Regions from separate parts of the Algibacter sp. L4_22 genome, predicted to be linked through region 2. Evidence: riboswitches for the same ligand, from Rfam matches in the RefSeq annotation. Region 2 holds a riboswitch; the other holds the start of a gene.
The links. Region 2 has a riboswitch for thiamine pyrophosphate ahead of thiS (sulfur carrier protein ThiS). Riboswitches for the same ligand answer to the same signal wherever they lie in the genome.

Region 1 (7,723 bases), on a different contig from region 2:
ATCATCAATATGCAATTTTACAACCTCACAAATCACCAAATTACCAGCACCACCTTCATCCCCTAACCTAATAACTTCATTTACCTTACACTCTATTTGTATAGGAGATTCGGCTACTCGAAACGGTTTCACAATATCAGATTTCAACATGGTTAACCCAACTTTATCAAATTCATTAACACCATCGGCATACTCTGTACTTGATAATGACATTTGATGTACTAAATCAAAATTAACCACATTAATTACCACCTCTTTCGTCGCTTCTACATTTAATAATGTATGCTTTTCCATATTATCTTTAACACGTCTAGCTGGCGAAAAAATTAATATTGGCGGCTTTGCGCTAAACACATTAAAAAAACTAAATGGTGATAAATTAGGATTCCCATCGGCATCCACAGTGCTTGCAAACGCTATTGGCCTAGGCGCTACGGCACTTAACAAATAGCTATGCAATTTACTTGTTGCAACACTTTTAGGGTCTATAGATACCATTAAGTTTTTAATTTGGACAAAGGTAACTATTCTCTTGTGGAACTAAAAACAGATTTACTAACAACTTTGAACAATAATATTAACAGATTTGCATTATATTACTTGACAATTAATTATAGCATGATTTTCACCAAATATAATGCCGCTTTCCGCTGGGTAATGATAGCCACATCATTTATCATTGTTTCCTTAATTTTATGGAATACCTACGAGTTTTTCCAGCATTTTAAAAAGGAAGAAAGTATAAAAATGGAAAATTGGTCGTTTGCCCAAACCGATTTTATAAACGATGAAACCAATGGAGATTTAGAACTCACACTTAAAATTTTAAGCAGCAACAAAACAACTCCAATGCTTGTTATTAATGAAGACGGCAGCTTAGGAAGTTACAACAATATTGATGAAACAAAAGTTACCGACTCCGTTTATGTTCAAAAGTTAATCGCAAAATTCAAGGAAGAAAACACACCAAAACACGTAAAAATGGGAGACACTATCGTTAGCACCATTTACTATGGCAATTCTCCTTTGCTTAATAAATTAAAGTATTACCCGCTGGCTTTATTGCTTATTATTTTTCTGTTTTCGGCCATGATTTACTTTTTTTATAGCAGCAATAAAAACGCGGTACAAAACAAGTTATGGTCGGGTATGGCAAAGGAAACCGCACACCAAATAGGTACGCCCCTATCCTCTTTAATTGGCTGGACCGAAATTTTAAAAATAGAAGAAGTAAACCCAGAATATATTGTAGAAATTGAAAAAGACATAGATAGACTAAAAACTATTACAGAACGTTTTAGCAAAATAGGTTCGTTGCCAACACTGGAGTCTGTCGATATTATAAAAGAAACTATAGAATCTTTCGATTACTTAAAATCAAGATCGTCCAAGTTAATTGAGTTTGAAATAAAAACACCCGTAGACCCAATTCCCGTAAAAATAAACAAACAACTTTATAGCTGGACGATTGAAAATCTTGTTAAAAATGCTATCGATGCCATGAAAGGACGAGGCAAACTAAAAATTGAAATTTCGCAATTAGAGCTACAAGTTAAAATAAGCATAACCGATACCGGAAAAGGGATTGCAAAAAAGGATTTTAATAAAGTTTTTGAGCCGGGTTACACCACAAAAAAACGTGGTTGGGGACTTGGATTGTCACTTACTAGACGTATTATTGAAGATTTCCACAACGGAAAAATAAAAGTATTACAATCGGAAAAAGGTATAGGTACTACGTTTTTAATAACTCTAAAACGCGACTCTCATGAAGAAACAAGATAAACTAATCACCATAAAAGAAGTTGCATTAAAAAACTATTGCCCAGAATGCTATAGTAATGGCGGCATGCAACTCACCTTTAAGCAGCGCTTTATTGAAACTACATTTTACAAGCGTATTACAAACGAGATTAAACATGTGCTTTTCTGTAAAACATGCGATTCTATAATTTATCCCGTACAATGGGATGAGCATATTGAGCGTGTTTTTGAATATCAAAAAAGAGCTTTTGTACCAAAAAAAACATCGCGACAATTTAAAAAGCCGGCTTATCTTATTTTTGCATTGATAGGTGTTGCTATTGTTGCAGTAATTGTTAGTCTTTTAATTTATAACAAGATTATAAATTTGCCTTAATAGCTTCGGCTAACGCAACAAACTCCTCGGTAGATAATTTTTGTTTCTGAATAAATCGTGCATCTTCCATAGACTGTAACGGTATTAAATGTACATGCGCATGCGGCACCTCTAAACCAATAACAGAAACACCAATACGTTTACACGGAACAGCCTTTTCAAGGGCTAATGCTACTGTTCTTGAAAAAGACATTAAACCATTATAAGTGGCTTCATCTAAATCAAAAATTTTGTCAACCTCCTGCTTAGGTACACAAAGCGTGTGGCCTTTTGCATTTGGATTAACATCTAAAAACGCTAAAAAATCGTCGGTTTCTGCTACTTTGTAACATGGAAGTTCTCCGTTTATAATTTTAGTAAAAATAGATGCCATAATTTGTGTGTTTTTTAAATGAGGGTTTCGCTTTCGCGGAAATAAAAAAAATAATTCTATCTAGAAATTTCAACTATATCGAATTTCATTACGCCGTTTGGCACTTGAATCTCGGCAACATCACCAACAGACTTACCTAATAAACCTTTTCCGATAGGAGAGTTTACCGATATTTTTCCGGTAGCCAAGTCTGCTTCACCATCTGCAACCAAAGTATAATTCATTTCCATACCATTGGTTTGATTTTTAATTTTCACTTTGCATAACACTAAAACTTTAGAATTATCTAATTGTGACTCATCAATAATACGAGCGCCAGCTAACGCATCTTCTAACTTAGAAATTCTCATTTCTAACATACCTTGCGCTTCTTTTGCTGCATCATATTCAGCATTTTCACTTAAATCGCCCTTATCTCTCGCTTCTGCAATGGCTCTAGATGCCTTTACACGCTCAACATCTTTCAATTGTTTAAGCTCGCCTCTTAATCTTTTTAGTCCTTCAGGTGTATAGTAAGATACTTTACTCATAACTTCATCGTTTACTTAATAAAAAAAGATTCCGAAATACAATTTAATAATAATTATTAAAGCATTCGGAACAAAAAAATCCCGTTCACACGAGATTCGAAAACAAATATACAAAATAATTAACTCAATTTGCTTTTTGTTGTAAATTGCAAATCAATTTCCCCTTAACTATGCGATTCATATTTCTTTTAATAGCTACCTTAGTTTTAACTTCTTGCAATGATAACTCGATAGATAATCCTAACTGCCAATTTCTCCTAGACTTAAGTATAAATGAAGTTGTTAACTTAAATTTACCACAATACAGCCAACTGCAATTTGCAGGAAACTCGGTGTATTTACCTAATGCTGGAAATGGCGGAATTATAGTAGCGAGTACTGGTGTAGATTATTATGCTTGGGATGCTGCAGACCCAAACCATATACCTAGCTCGTGCTCTATTTTAGTGAATTCTGGTTTAACCGCCACTTGCGGTTGCGATGATAAAAATGAATATAGCTTAGTAACAGGGCAAGCTTTAGGTGATAACGACTTACCTTGCACATTGTTATTTTACAGAGTTCAAGTAAACGGGAGTACGTTAATTATTTCAAATTAACACCTTTCTAAACCTCTAACAAGATTCAGAAAAGTGTCTAATCTATATTTTAATTAAAACTTTAATGTAGCTCCAACTAAAAAGTTAGAAGTTGCTTGCGGATAGTACCCTGAGTAATAACCTGTAGTTGTACCTGTTTGACTTCCAGAATCATCATAATCATAAGATCCGAAATAACCGTTAGACACATATTTTCTATTTAATATGTTGTTTGCTAATGCAGATAAAGTAATCGACTTAAATATTTTGTTAGTTTTAATAAGGTAGTTTATACTTATATCATTTACAAAATAATCGCTTAAAACAGAATCTTCATTATCAATATTCCCCATATACTGTTCGCCAACAAACTTACTTAAAAGTGATAATTGTAAATTTTCTATAGGTGAAAAATTAATAGCGTTCCCAATAACAACTTCTGGTGAAAACGAAATATTTGTACTTCCTAAATCGACAACCTCACCATTTATAGACGAATTGAAATTCTCGTTTTTATTAGTACTCAATGCAAAATTAGTGGCTATACTAAACATTTTGTTAAATCTAATATTAGCATCAACCTCCAAACCTAAGCGGTAACTTTTTCCACTAGTTGCTCTAATTGGGCTTCCAACATCATCCAATTGTCCTGTTAAAACTAATTGGTTTTTATAAAACATATAATATAAATTAGAATTTACACTCACTTTATTTTTATTAAAACGCCAGCCTAACTCAATATCTTTAAGTGTTTCGTTTTGAGTAACTCCTGCTTCAAAATCATCACGATTAGGTTCTCTATTCGCTATAGCAAACGAGGTGTAAAAACTACTAAACTCAGAATTTTTATAAGTTAAACCTACTTTAGGGTTAAAGAAACTAAAACTAGCATCTGCATTAAAATCAACTCTATCAGAATTTAATCCGCCTGTTTTATAATCTACAAAACGCCCTTGTAAATCAACGAAACCAATAAGTTGATCACTAAATCTAACGGTTGCCTTAGAGAATACACTAAAATCATTTTTAGTAGCATCACCATCGTAATAATGATCTCTAATATTTGCGTTTGCAGCTAAATCACTACCCCAAATAACTTCTCCAAAATGGTCACCATCATAAGAACTGTACGATAATCCGGTGATAACCTCAACCGCATTGTTCTTATAAGTAACATTAGCATTAACAACGTAGAAATTATTATCTAACCAACGACGCACAATAACATCCGAATCTTCTTCAATTAAATTATTAAAATCGGTAGCAGATTCTTCTGCTTTGTACTGCTCAAAATATCCTTTTCCTTTAGTATAGTTTAAACCTAAGTTTGTAGACCAGTTATTATCAAAACGCTCATTCCAATGTAATTGGTAGTGATCTTGCCAGTAATTATCGGTTTCATTATCATAAGTATATGGGTTTTGTCTACGATCTTCTTTAAGTTCATCTGCAGTTAAACCATACCATGCTTGGTAAGTTCGCTCTTCATTTCCAAAAGTTAAAGCTTTTATTAATGTGTTACCATCTTTATAAACACCTTGTAAAAAATAAGATTTTAAATCTGTAAAAGCACGATCTACATAGCCATCGGATTTTAATTTTGAAAAACGACCAGAAATTTCAAAATGATCATTCAGCAAACCTGTACTTAGTTTCACGGTATGCTTTCGTGTACCAAAACTTCCAAAACTATTTGAAATTTCACCTGAAGCTTCATCAGAATACGCATCGGTTAAAAGATTTAAACTCGCTCCAAAAGCACCAGAACCGTTAGTAGATGTACCAACACCACGTTGCAACTGTAAACTCTCTGTAGATGATGCAAAATCTCCTAAATTCACAAAAAATGATCCTTGACTTTCAGGATCATTATAAGGAATCCCATTAATAGTAACATTTACACGTGTTCCATCGGTTCCCCGTACACGAATACTGGTATAACCTACTCCAGCACCAGCATCACTTGTAGTAACTACAGATGGTAAAAAATTAAGAAGAGTAGGAATATCCTGTCCTAAATTACGTTTTGCAAGTTGTTCTTTAGAAAGATTAGAGTGTGTAATTGGCGAATCGGCATTTACACGCACTGCTTTTACTAAAACCTCATCGAGAGTTTCTATTTTAGTAGAATCTGTTTGTACTGGGTTTTGTTGTGCATTTGCACAGACTGATAACACAAGAAGTGTTAAAAAAAGAAAAATGTTTTTCATTACGATTATATTTATAATCGAATAAAAAGAGGTGATTATTCTTTAAAATTAATTAATTTTCGAAATGCTTAGACAAGCTTAGCATAACTATTCGCACCATTTGCATGATGTTACATTTCCTAAACAGCATTACCTGTTCTAGGTTCAATGGGTATGATCTCAGCCGATATTAGGCACCCCTTTTTTGAGAACGTTGCAAAAGTAAATAACAATTTAGAATTAACAATAAGAATAAAACAATTCTTTTCAATCTATATTTGGCTTACGCCTATTTACTTTTTTATCAGAAAGGTTCTTTTTGTTTTTTAATCGTTTTCTAATAACCGATTTTGGAATTTTTGTTGCAATTCGCCTTTTCGGAATTACAAGCGACGATTTTATTAACGTTAAAAAACGTTTTATAATAAGCTCTTTATTTTTATGCTGACTTCTACTCTCTCCGCATTGCATTAAAAGCACGTCGTTCTTGGTTAAACGGTGTTTCAACTTTATTAACAAACGTGCTTTTCGAGGTTCGGAAAACACTAAAGAATTTACCAAATCGAAGCTCAGTTCAATTTTTGAAGATACTTTGTTTACATGCTGTCCGCCCGCACCCGAACTTCTCACCGCTTTAAATTGTAACTCTTGAATTAACGCTGCTTCATTAAACATATTACCCTTGATGTTCCGGCTTTAAAAGATCATTAACCGTTTTTACCGGACTAAAAGTATTCAATGGCACTTCAACAAAAACAGTAATCCAATCGGCCATACTACCATTCCATAAACCGGGAAGTTCTAACGCTTGAATATCGGTTCCATTTTGTGTTTTCATAGTGATAAAAGCAGCTTCGGGATCAACATAATTTAATAAATTAAACTTTTCACCTTTATAGTTTTTAACACCACAAACTAGATCTGTTGGGTTAAAATGAGTTGCATTCTTAACAATTTCAGCTTGCGCTTTATTATCTATATCAATTTGAGCAAACTCAACAATTTGTAAAGAAACATCTCCGTTTTTGTCCTTAACCCAAAACGGACCACCACCAGGCTCACCAACATTTTCAACCATACCGCAAACACGAATAGGTTTATTTAATTTATTTTTCAAGTAATTTTTCTTGTCTTCGGAAGCCATATCGTCAAATTCATCACCAATAGAGATATTCATTTTGGTTGTAATAAACTGAGCTATTTTCAACATTTCTGCTTCTGAAACCCCTACTTCATCTAATTGATTTAAGAAATTAAATGCACGCTCTTGAGCTTCAACTAAAACACCTCCAAGCATTTTTTTATACTCCGAAACACCTTTATTATCATCGAAAACAACAATGTTATCAATGTTTTTTATAAAAACAATATCGTGATCTAAGTCGTTTAAATTCTCGATTAAAGCACCATGACCCGCTGGGCGAAACAAAATAGATCCATCTTCTTTTCTGTAAATTTCATTATCAGTAGTTAAAGCTAATGTTTCCGTTTCTTCTTTTTGATATGAAAAAGAAATATTAAAAACTGTATTTGTTTTTTCCTCTAAAGCCGATTTAATTTTATCCAATTCAGCATTAAAATATTTATGATGTTTTTCCGAAACTGTAAAATGAAGATTTGCTTTATTATTTGAAGATGCATATAAAGTAGATTCTAACAAATGCTCTCTAAAAGCAGTTACTTCAACATTGTTATACTTATGAAATGGTAATAATCCTTTTGGAAAAAAACTATAATTTAAAGCATCTTCATCGAGCATCGTTTTTACAAATGCTGTACAAGCTTCACCTTCATTTAAACTATCAAAATTAGGATTTATAGATTTTGCTTTTATTAAAACGTCATTATAAAATGGAAGTTTTTCTAAGCCAGAAATAAATATTTCTATTAATTTATCATTCTTATTTTCAATG
Region 2 (7,723 bases):
GAAACCGCTGGTTCGGTACTTTTTATTTTAATTTCATAGCCTTCGCCTGAAGTGGTTGTAGGCAAAGAAAATGTTAATGTTGCTGGTGATACTGTTACACTTCCTGCTTCTGAAACATAAATAGTAGATGCTGCTGAAAAATCGCCGTTTTCGTCGGAAAGTTCTATTTCAAACTGATTTGATGCATTTGATCCTATATCTGAAGAAAAAGTAAACGTAACATTGTAGGTGTTAAATGACGGACTCGCACAAGCCTGAGTAAAACCAAGCATTGGTTTTCCTATTTGAGCACTTACTATTTGCGTAAAACTCAAAACAAAAAAAATAAAAACATTTAAACGTCTCATTCTATAGTAATTTATGTTTATAAATAAAGATCCTCAAATAATTAATATTTCAACACCTTATATTAAAGCTGAACAAAACCCCTAAAAAACGAAGGAGCCAAACAGCTAAATAACAACAACTTAAGTATTTTTAAAACTTAAATATGGTAGATTAAAAAAATATTAGTCCATATTAACATCTTGTACTGAAGTAATTTCATTAATTCTTAAACGATAATCAGGCATACGCTCGTCTCTTATATTAATAAATGTTTCTGAATTTCTGCTTTTAGCATAAACATTAAAAAAAGAAGAGTTCCCGTACCAGTTTTCTAGATCTTCATTATTAGAATTATGTTCAACAAAAATGTTTCCATTACAATTATTAAAATACATATTGCTAAATTTTATTTGATCTAGGCTTTCCTGATTAATATTTATCTTCTCTTCGAAAATAACTGCCGGGTTAAAACCAGAGATTACAGTCTTACTCATTTCTAATGATGTATTATAAGCAACAAATACAGCTTCCTTTACCAAACCTTTTTCTACATCGGCTGCTAAATTTTCACTATTATTAATCATAGTAACATTTTTTGCGACTACAGATGTTCCGGGCTTAGAAAAATCGACATCAGCAATATCGTCATAAGCCAATATTTGAAAACATCTAGACCCTTCACTACTTGAAATATAAGGAGACCTTATTGCTATTGAATTAAATAACTCACATTGTACACCATAATTAAATTTAAAATCATTACTACTTGTTCTATATGATACTACTTTTTTCAAAATGACATCACCTCCCCAAACTTCAATAGCATCACCACCAGAATAACTCATCATAATATTTTCTAATACAGTTTGGTTTCCAACACCCGCTAGCAATAAACCATTTAAATACCCAGCACCTTTAATTCGTTTACCAGCATATTCAATTCTAACATATCGTAAAATACCCGAGCAACTTTCTGCATTATCGCCTCCAAAACCAGTATATGCATAATCTTTTGTAGCTAAACCAGGAAAGAAGGACACTACTGAACCATTACCAAATTTATTTGTTGGAGCATCACCAAGTATAAATATTCCTCCCCAATCTCCAGCTCGCTTTACACTTCTATTTGAAGTAAAAACAATAGGATCGGTTTCTAAACCTTCTGCCACTATAAAAGAGCCCTTAGCAATAGTAAGTGATGCTTTAGTATCGTAGTCGCCAATTATTACTGTACCAGGTTCAATAGTAAGTGTTGCATTGTTGGTTACAAAAACACTACCTATAAGTAAATAGGTGTCTCTTTTGTTAAGAGTTAAGTCTTCGGTAATGTTACCTGTTAATATTTTATTAGGTTCTCTGTAGTTAGATTGTTTTGGATTGAACTCCGTCCAATTCTCTAACCAGTTGTTATCACCTATTATTCCTTTTTCTTGTTGAGCAAAGGCACTACCAAACAGAAACAAAAACAACAGTAATTCTAAAGTAAACTTTTTCATAAGTAATTAAATTTTAGGCTTGGAACAATAAAATTGCATAATAATTTCCTCAAAAATACAATATTTATCCTATGAAAAGACATCTTTTATCGACGAAATGCTTTTTTAAGTAGTTTATTAACTGCTTTTTATCGACGAAATGCATCTTTCAGCGCCAAACAATTGATAATCAGCAAGAAACAAAAAAGCAGCAAATCCGATATCTTTAGTCTTTTTTTTAAAAAAATAAAAATTAAACTCATTAATTCACTAAAAAAAAACAAGAAATATACTACATAAGCTTCTCGTTTCCGCTTAATTTAACCGAGTTGCATTTATAGACACCCATTCTCAATTAGAATATGTAAATTAGCACACATTTTATTAGATAATCTCCATTAAACTTCGAATGATACACATTCACGAAAAAACATTACAAGATTTAGAGTTCCATGCCGTTTTACAACAAGTAAGCGAGCTTTGCGTAACACCATTAGGCAAACAAAAGGCTTTAGAAATAGAGCCGTTTAGAACCAAAGAAGAACTCCTAAACGCATTACAACTCACTAACGAATATTTATCGTCATTATATAACGATAATCGTATACCTAACCATGGTTTCGATACTATTGCAAAAGAATTGAAACTCCTTCATATAGAAAACACTTATTTAGAAGTGCATGGCTTAAAAAAAATTGTTTCAATGTCGATTTCGGTAAATGCAATACTTGTGTTTTTAAAGAAATTTGCAGAATATTACCCAGAATTACACCAATTTGCATCGCATATTGAAGTTACCAAAGTACTTATTGAAAAAGTAGATGCTATTGTTGATCGTTTTGGAGACATAAAAGATAATGCCTCTACTGTTTTATATGGTTTGCGTCAATCTATAAACCAAATAAAAGGAAAGATAAACGCTAGTTTCAGTTCCGCTTTAAATACTTACCACGGCATGGAATATCTAGATGATATTCGCGAATCTGTGGTAGACAACAAACGTGTTTTAGCAGTAAAAGCGATGTACCGCCGCAAAGTTAAAGGCGCCATTATGGGCGGTAGTAGAACAGGAAGTATTGTTTATATAGAACCAGAAACTACGCTGCAACATTCACGTGAACTAAATAATTTAGAATACGAAGAGCAAGAAGAAGTTATTCGTATTTTAAAAGATGTTACCAATTTTATTCGTCCGTTTTTACCATTATTAGAAAATTATCAAGATTTTTTAATCGATATAGATCTTATTTCCGCAAAAGCGAAATACGCCAAATCTATGAACGGGATTTTACCAGAATTTACAGAAGATCACAGCATGAATTTGCGTGATGCCTTCCACCCACTACTCTATTTAAACAATTTAGAAAAAAAACAAAAAACATTTTCGCAAAGTATAGAGTTAAAAAAAGATAGCAGGATTATTGTAATCTCTGGACCAAATGCGGGCGGAAAAAGTATAACTTTAAAAACCGTTGGATTACTACAAGTTATGTTGCAAAGTGGTATGCTAATTCCTGTACACGAACGGAGCACCGTTTGTTTATTCGATAGAATATTAAGTGATATTGGCGACAACCAATCCATTGAAAACCATTTAAGTACATATAGTTATCGTTTAAAACAAATGAATTATTTCTTGAAGAAGTGTAACAAAAACACACTTTTTTTAATAGATGAATTTGGAACAGGGAGTGATCCGGAACTTGGAGGTGCTTTAGCGGAAACTTTTTTAGAAGAGTTTTACCATCGTGAAGCTTTTGGAATTATTACCACACACTATTCTAACCTGAAAATTTTGGCAAACGAAATGCCAAATATGCTTAACGCAAATATGCTTTTCGATGAGCGTACGCTTGAACCTTTGTTTAAACTCGTAATCGGACAAGCAGGAAGTAGTTTTACTTTTGAAGTTGCACAGAAAAATGGTATTCCTTATAGTTTAATAAACCGGGCTAAAAAGAAAATTGAACGTAGCAAAGTTCGTTTTGATGCCACAATTGCTAAACTTCAAAAAGAACGTTCTAAATTAGAAAAAACAGGCCAATCATTAAAAGAAAACGAAAAGAAAAAAGGAGAAGAAGCCGATAAACTTGAAGAAATAAATACCAAAATCCAAAAAAAACTAGAAAGCTATCAAGAACTCTACGATAGCAATCAACGTTTAATTTACTTAGGCCAAAAGGTTAATGATATTGCCGAGAAGTTTTTTGAAAACAAACAGAAAAAAGAACTCATGGGCGAACTTTTTAAAATAGTTCAAATTGAAAATTCTAAACGTAAACGCGTTACTGTAAAGCAAAAAAAGAAAGTAAAAGCCAAAGAAGTTCAGGTAAAAAAAGAAGTAGAAAAAAAGGTTGAAGTTATTCGCGAAAATAAAAAAGAAGCGAAGAAAAAAGCCATTGAAGCTCCTAAACCAAAATCGATAATTCGTTTAGGCGATCGCGTCCGCATGGAAGATGGCCGAGCCGTTGGTACCATTGATAAAATTGAAAAAAATAAAGCTGTTGTAAACTATGGCATCTTTACTACAAATGTGAGTATTGATCAGTTGGAATTGGTGGAGCATATGAAGAAGTAATAATCATTTTTTAAGTTGGATAAAATGAAAATCGAGAACATTTACAGAAAAAATTTAGACAACTACTTTCATACGATAACGGATTTTAAACATTCAACAAATAGACTTAATAAGGTCTTAATAAAAGACATAGAAAAATATAAGACAGAAGAATCTATTTATTCTTCATTAACATCTTTAGTAATTGAAGACTGGACATTACAAAGAGAAAATAATTCTAAATTACGTTTTCATACTGGAATTAATAAATTAACTGGAAAAGAAAATTATCCCGATGAAATAACTAAAATTTTATCAAGAGAATTTAGTTTTGTTTATTCACAATGCTATGAAGCTTTTGAAAGATTTTTGAAAGATTGTATAGATTCAAAAATCATAAATGATATTGAATTTAAAAAGTTAGTTGGATTTAATGAAAACTACTCAAGAAAAGATTTAAAAGGAGGAGAAAACATCTATAAGCTAATCAAAAAAGCAGGAGGAAAAAGGTTAGTTAATTATTCAAAAAACAACATTAATGACTTCAAATTTAAAGAATTACTCAAAATATTTAGTGAGATTCGACATTCAGTAACTCACAATAAAGGTTATTTAGATGTTTATAAAATCCCAAATAACCAATATTATAAAAATCTATTTGAATTTTTATTTAATAAAAACAAACTTGAAGGAAATAAAATTTTAATTCAATTTGACATAGTATTACTAAATAAAGTTTTAGTTTATTTAGCCGAATTTGGATTCCAAATCTATAAAATATTAAGTGAAGAAGATAAATATCAATGGAAAATAGAGTAAAATCACATTGGAAAATAAAATAGATAAATTATATCTCTAACCTTTATCTTAAAAAGACTTTTAAAACAAATAATAATGATACTTTCATAAGTATAATACATCATTTAAAAAATGAAAAAAAACAATCTCATTTTTTGTAGTCTAATCTTTCATTGTTTTACATATATTTGCGATAGTAAACTTTAGGAGTAATTAATTATTTATATAATTAGTTTGAGAAACATCCTTAGAACCTGATTTGGTTAACACCAACGGAGGGAAAAGTTAACAGTGTAACCACTGCCCTTTTTTCAAATTCCCGAACCTTTTATCGTTTACAAAAATTGTTTGACTAAACTTATTTAGTCTGCACAAACTATTTTTATATGATAAACATAAAGGTAAACAACGCAACACATCAATTAAATAAAGAATGCTCTCTTGAAAGCATTTTAAAAAAGTTAGAAATCTCGACGAACGGCATAGCACTTGCCGTAAACTTAAACATCATCACTAGAACCGACTGGAAAACTCAAACTCTTAATGATGGTGACGAGGTCTTAATCATAAAAGCCACTCAAGGCGGTTAAAACCAACCTTCTACAAATAAAATTTACACAAAATTCAATCAAATTTATTACCAGTTACACGCTATCAAATAAATAAGCAATGAAAACAAAAGACACTGCACCAAAACAAGACGGAATAACAAGAAACCCTTTCCCAAATTCTAATAAAATTTACGTGAAAGGAAAAATTCACCCACAAATTAAAGTAGCCATGCGTGAAATTTCTTTAAGTGATACTACAGATTCGTTGACGAAAAAGAAAACACCAAACCAGCCTATAACTGTTTACGATACCTCTGGCCCATATACAGACCCTAATAAATCCATCGATGTACACACCGGTATAGAAAGAATTCGCGAAAGCTGGATTCTAGAACGTGGAGATGTCGAGCAATTAAGCGGTTTTTCTTCAAAATATTGTAACGAGCGTTTAAATGATTCTAGCTTAGACCACATGCGCTTTTCGCATCTAAAAATGCCATTGCGTGCCAGAACAGGCCAAAACGTAACACAATTACATTACGCCAAAAAAGGCATTATTACTCCAGAAATGGAATACATCGCTATTCGTGAAAACCAACGAATTGATGAAATGACCGAGATTAGAAAACAACATAAAGGCGAACACTTTGGCGCTTCTATTCCAGATAAAATTACACCAGAATTTGTACGATCGGAAGTAGCAAGAGGTCGTGCAGTAATCCCTTCAAACATAAACCACCCAGAAGCAGAACCTATGATTTTGGGTCGTAATTTCTTGGTAAAAATAAACGCCAACATTGGAAATTCTGCCACAACCTCATCCATTGAGGAAGAAGTAGAAAAAGCAGTTTGGGCTTGCCGTTGGGGCGCAGATAATATCATGGATTTATCTACTGGGCAAAATATTCACGAAACACGCGAGTGGATTGTACGCAACTCACCTGTTCCTGTGGGTACCGTGCCAATTTACCAAGCTTTAGAAAAAGTTAATGGCGTTGCCGAAGATTTAACATGGGAAATTTTCCGTGATACATTAATAGAACAAGCCGAACAAGGTGTAGATTATTTCACAATTCACGCTGGCGTATTACTTCGTTACGTGCCTATGACGGCAAAACGTGTTACCGGTATTGTATCTCGTGGTGGTTCCATTATGGCAAAATGGTGTTTAGCTCACCATAAAGAAAGTTTTTTATACACACATTTTGAAGATATTTGCGAAATTTTAAAATCTTACGATGTCGCTTTTTCTCTTGGTGACGGATTACGTCCAGGCTCTGTTGCAGATGCGAATGATGAAGCACAATTTGCTGAATTAGAAACCCTTGGCGAGTTAACACAAATAGCCCGCAAACACGAAGTACAGTGTTTTATAGAAGGTCCAGGTCACGTGCCCATGCACATGATTAAAGAAAATATGGAGAAACAAATTGAACTTTGCGACGAGGCTCCTTTTTACACACTAGGCCCTTTAACAACCGATATTGCTCCAGGTTACGACCATATTACATCTGGTATTGGTGCCGCCATGATTGGTTGGTACGGTTGCGCGATGCTTTGTTACGTAACTCCAAAAGAACACTTGGGTTTACCTAATAAAGAAGATGTTCGTGTTGGTGTGGTTACTTATAAATTAGCTGCCCATGCTGCCGATTTAGCTAAAGGTCATCCTGGTTCTCAACATAGAGATAACGCCTTGAGTATGGCACGTTTCGAGTTCCGATGGGAAGATCAATTTAACCTTGGTTTAGATCCAGAACGTGCTCGCGAATATCACGATGAAACACTTCCTGCCGAAGGTGCAAAAATTGCGCATTTCTGTTCTATGTGTGGTCCAAAATTTTGTTCCATGAAAATTTCTCAGGAAGTACGAGACTTTGCAGCCGAAAACGACATTGTAGATAACGAGGTTATTGCAAAAGGTTTCAAAGAAAAATCAAAAGAGTTTAAAGATAAAGGATCTGAAGTATATTTGTAGAATAATTAATTGGGAGTTCCCCCGCTTTTTAAACAAA

Region 1: it holds a riboswitch for thiamine pyrophosphate, as region 2 does, so the genes downstream of both, M4I23_RS00895 (TonB-dependent receptor) here and thiS (sulfur carrier protein ThiS) in region 2, are expected to answer to the same signal.

The regions. Positions count from the first base shown of each region.
Region 1 covers NZ_JAMCOK010000001.1:203,599-211,321, forward strand. The annotation lists gene M4I23_RS00865 (flavin reductase family protein) at 1-498, opposite strand, end outside; gene M4I23_RS00870 (HAMP domain-containing sensor histidine kinase) at 619-1,785, shown strand; gene M4I23_RS00875 (hypothetical protein) at 1,769-2,140, shown strand; gene M4I23_RS00880 (HIT family protein) at 2,124-2,513, opposite strand; gene greA (transcription elongation factor GreA) at 2,570-3,043, opposite strand; gene M4I23_RS00890 (hypothetical protein) at 3,214-3,642, shown strand; gene M4I23_RS00895 (TonB-dependent receptor) at 3,696-5,831, opposite strand; TPP riboswitch at 5,931-6,022, opposite strand; gene arfB (alternative ribosome rescue aminoacyl-tRNA hydrolase ArfB) at 6,078-6,485, opposite strand; gene M4I23_RS00905 (DUF4301 family protein) at 6,487-7,723, opposite strand, start outside.
Region 2 covers NZ_JAMCOK010000002.1:777,341-785,063, forward strand. The annotation lists gene M4I23_RS07950 (gliding motility-associated C-terminal domain-containing protein) at 1-347, opposite strand, end outside; gene M4I23_RS07955 (hypothetical protein) at 510-1,823, opposite strand; gene M4I23_RS07960 (DNA mismatch repair protein MutS) at 2,212-4,380, shown strand; gene M4I23_RS07965 (hypothetical protein) at 4,405-5,178, shown strand; TPP riboswitch at 5,353-5,455, shown strand; gene thiS (sulfur carrier protein ThiS) at 5,544-5,747, shown strand; gene thiC (phosphomethylpyrimidine synthase ThiC) at 5,827-7,686, shown strand.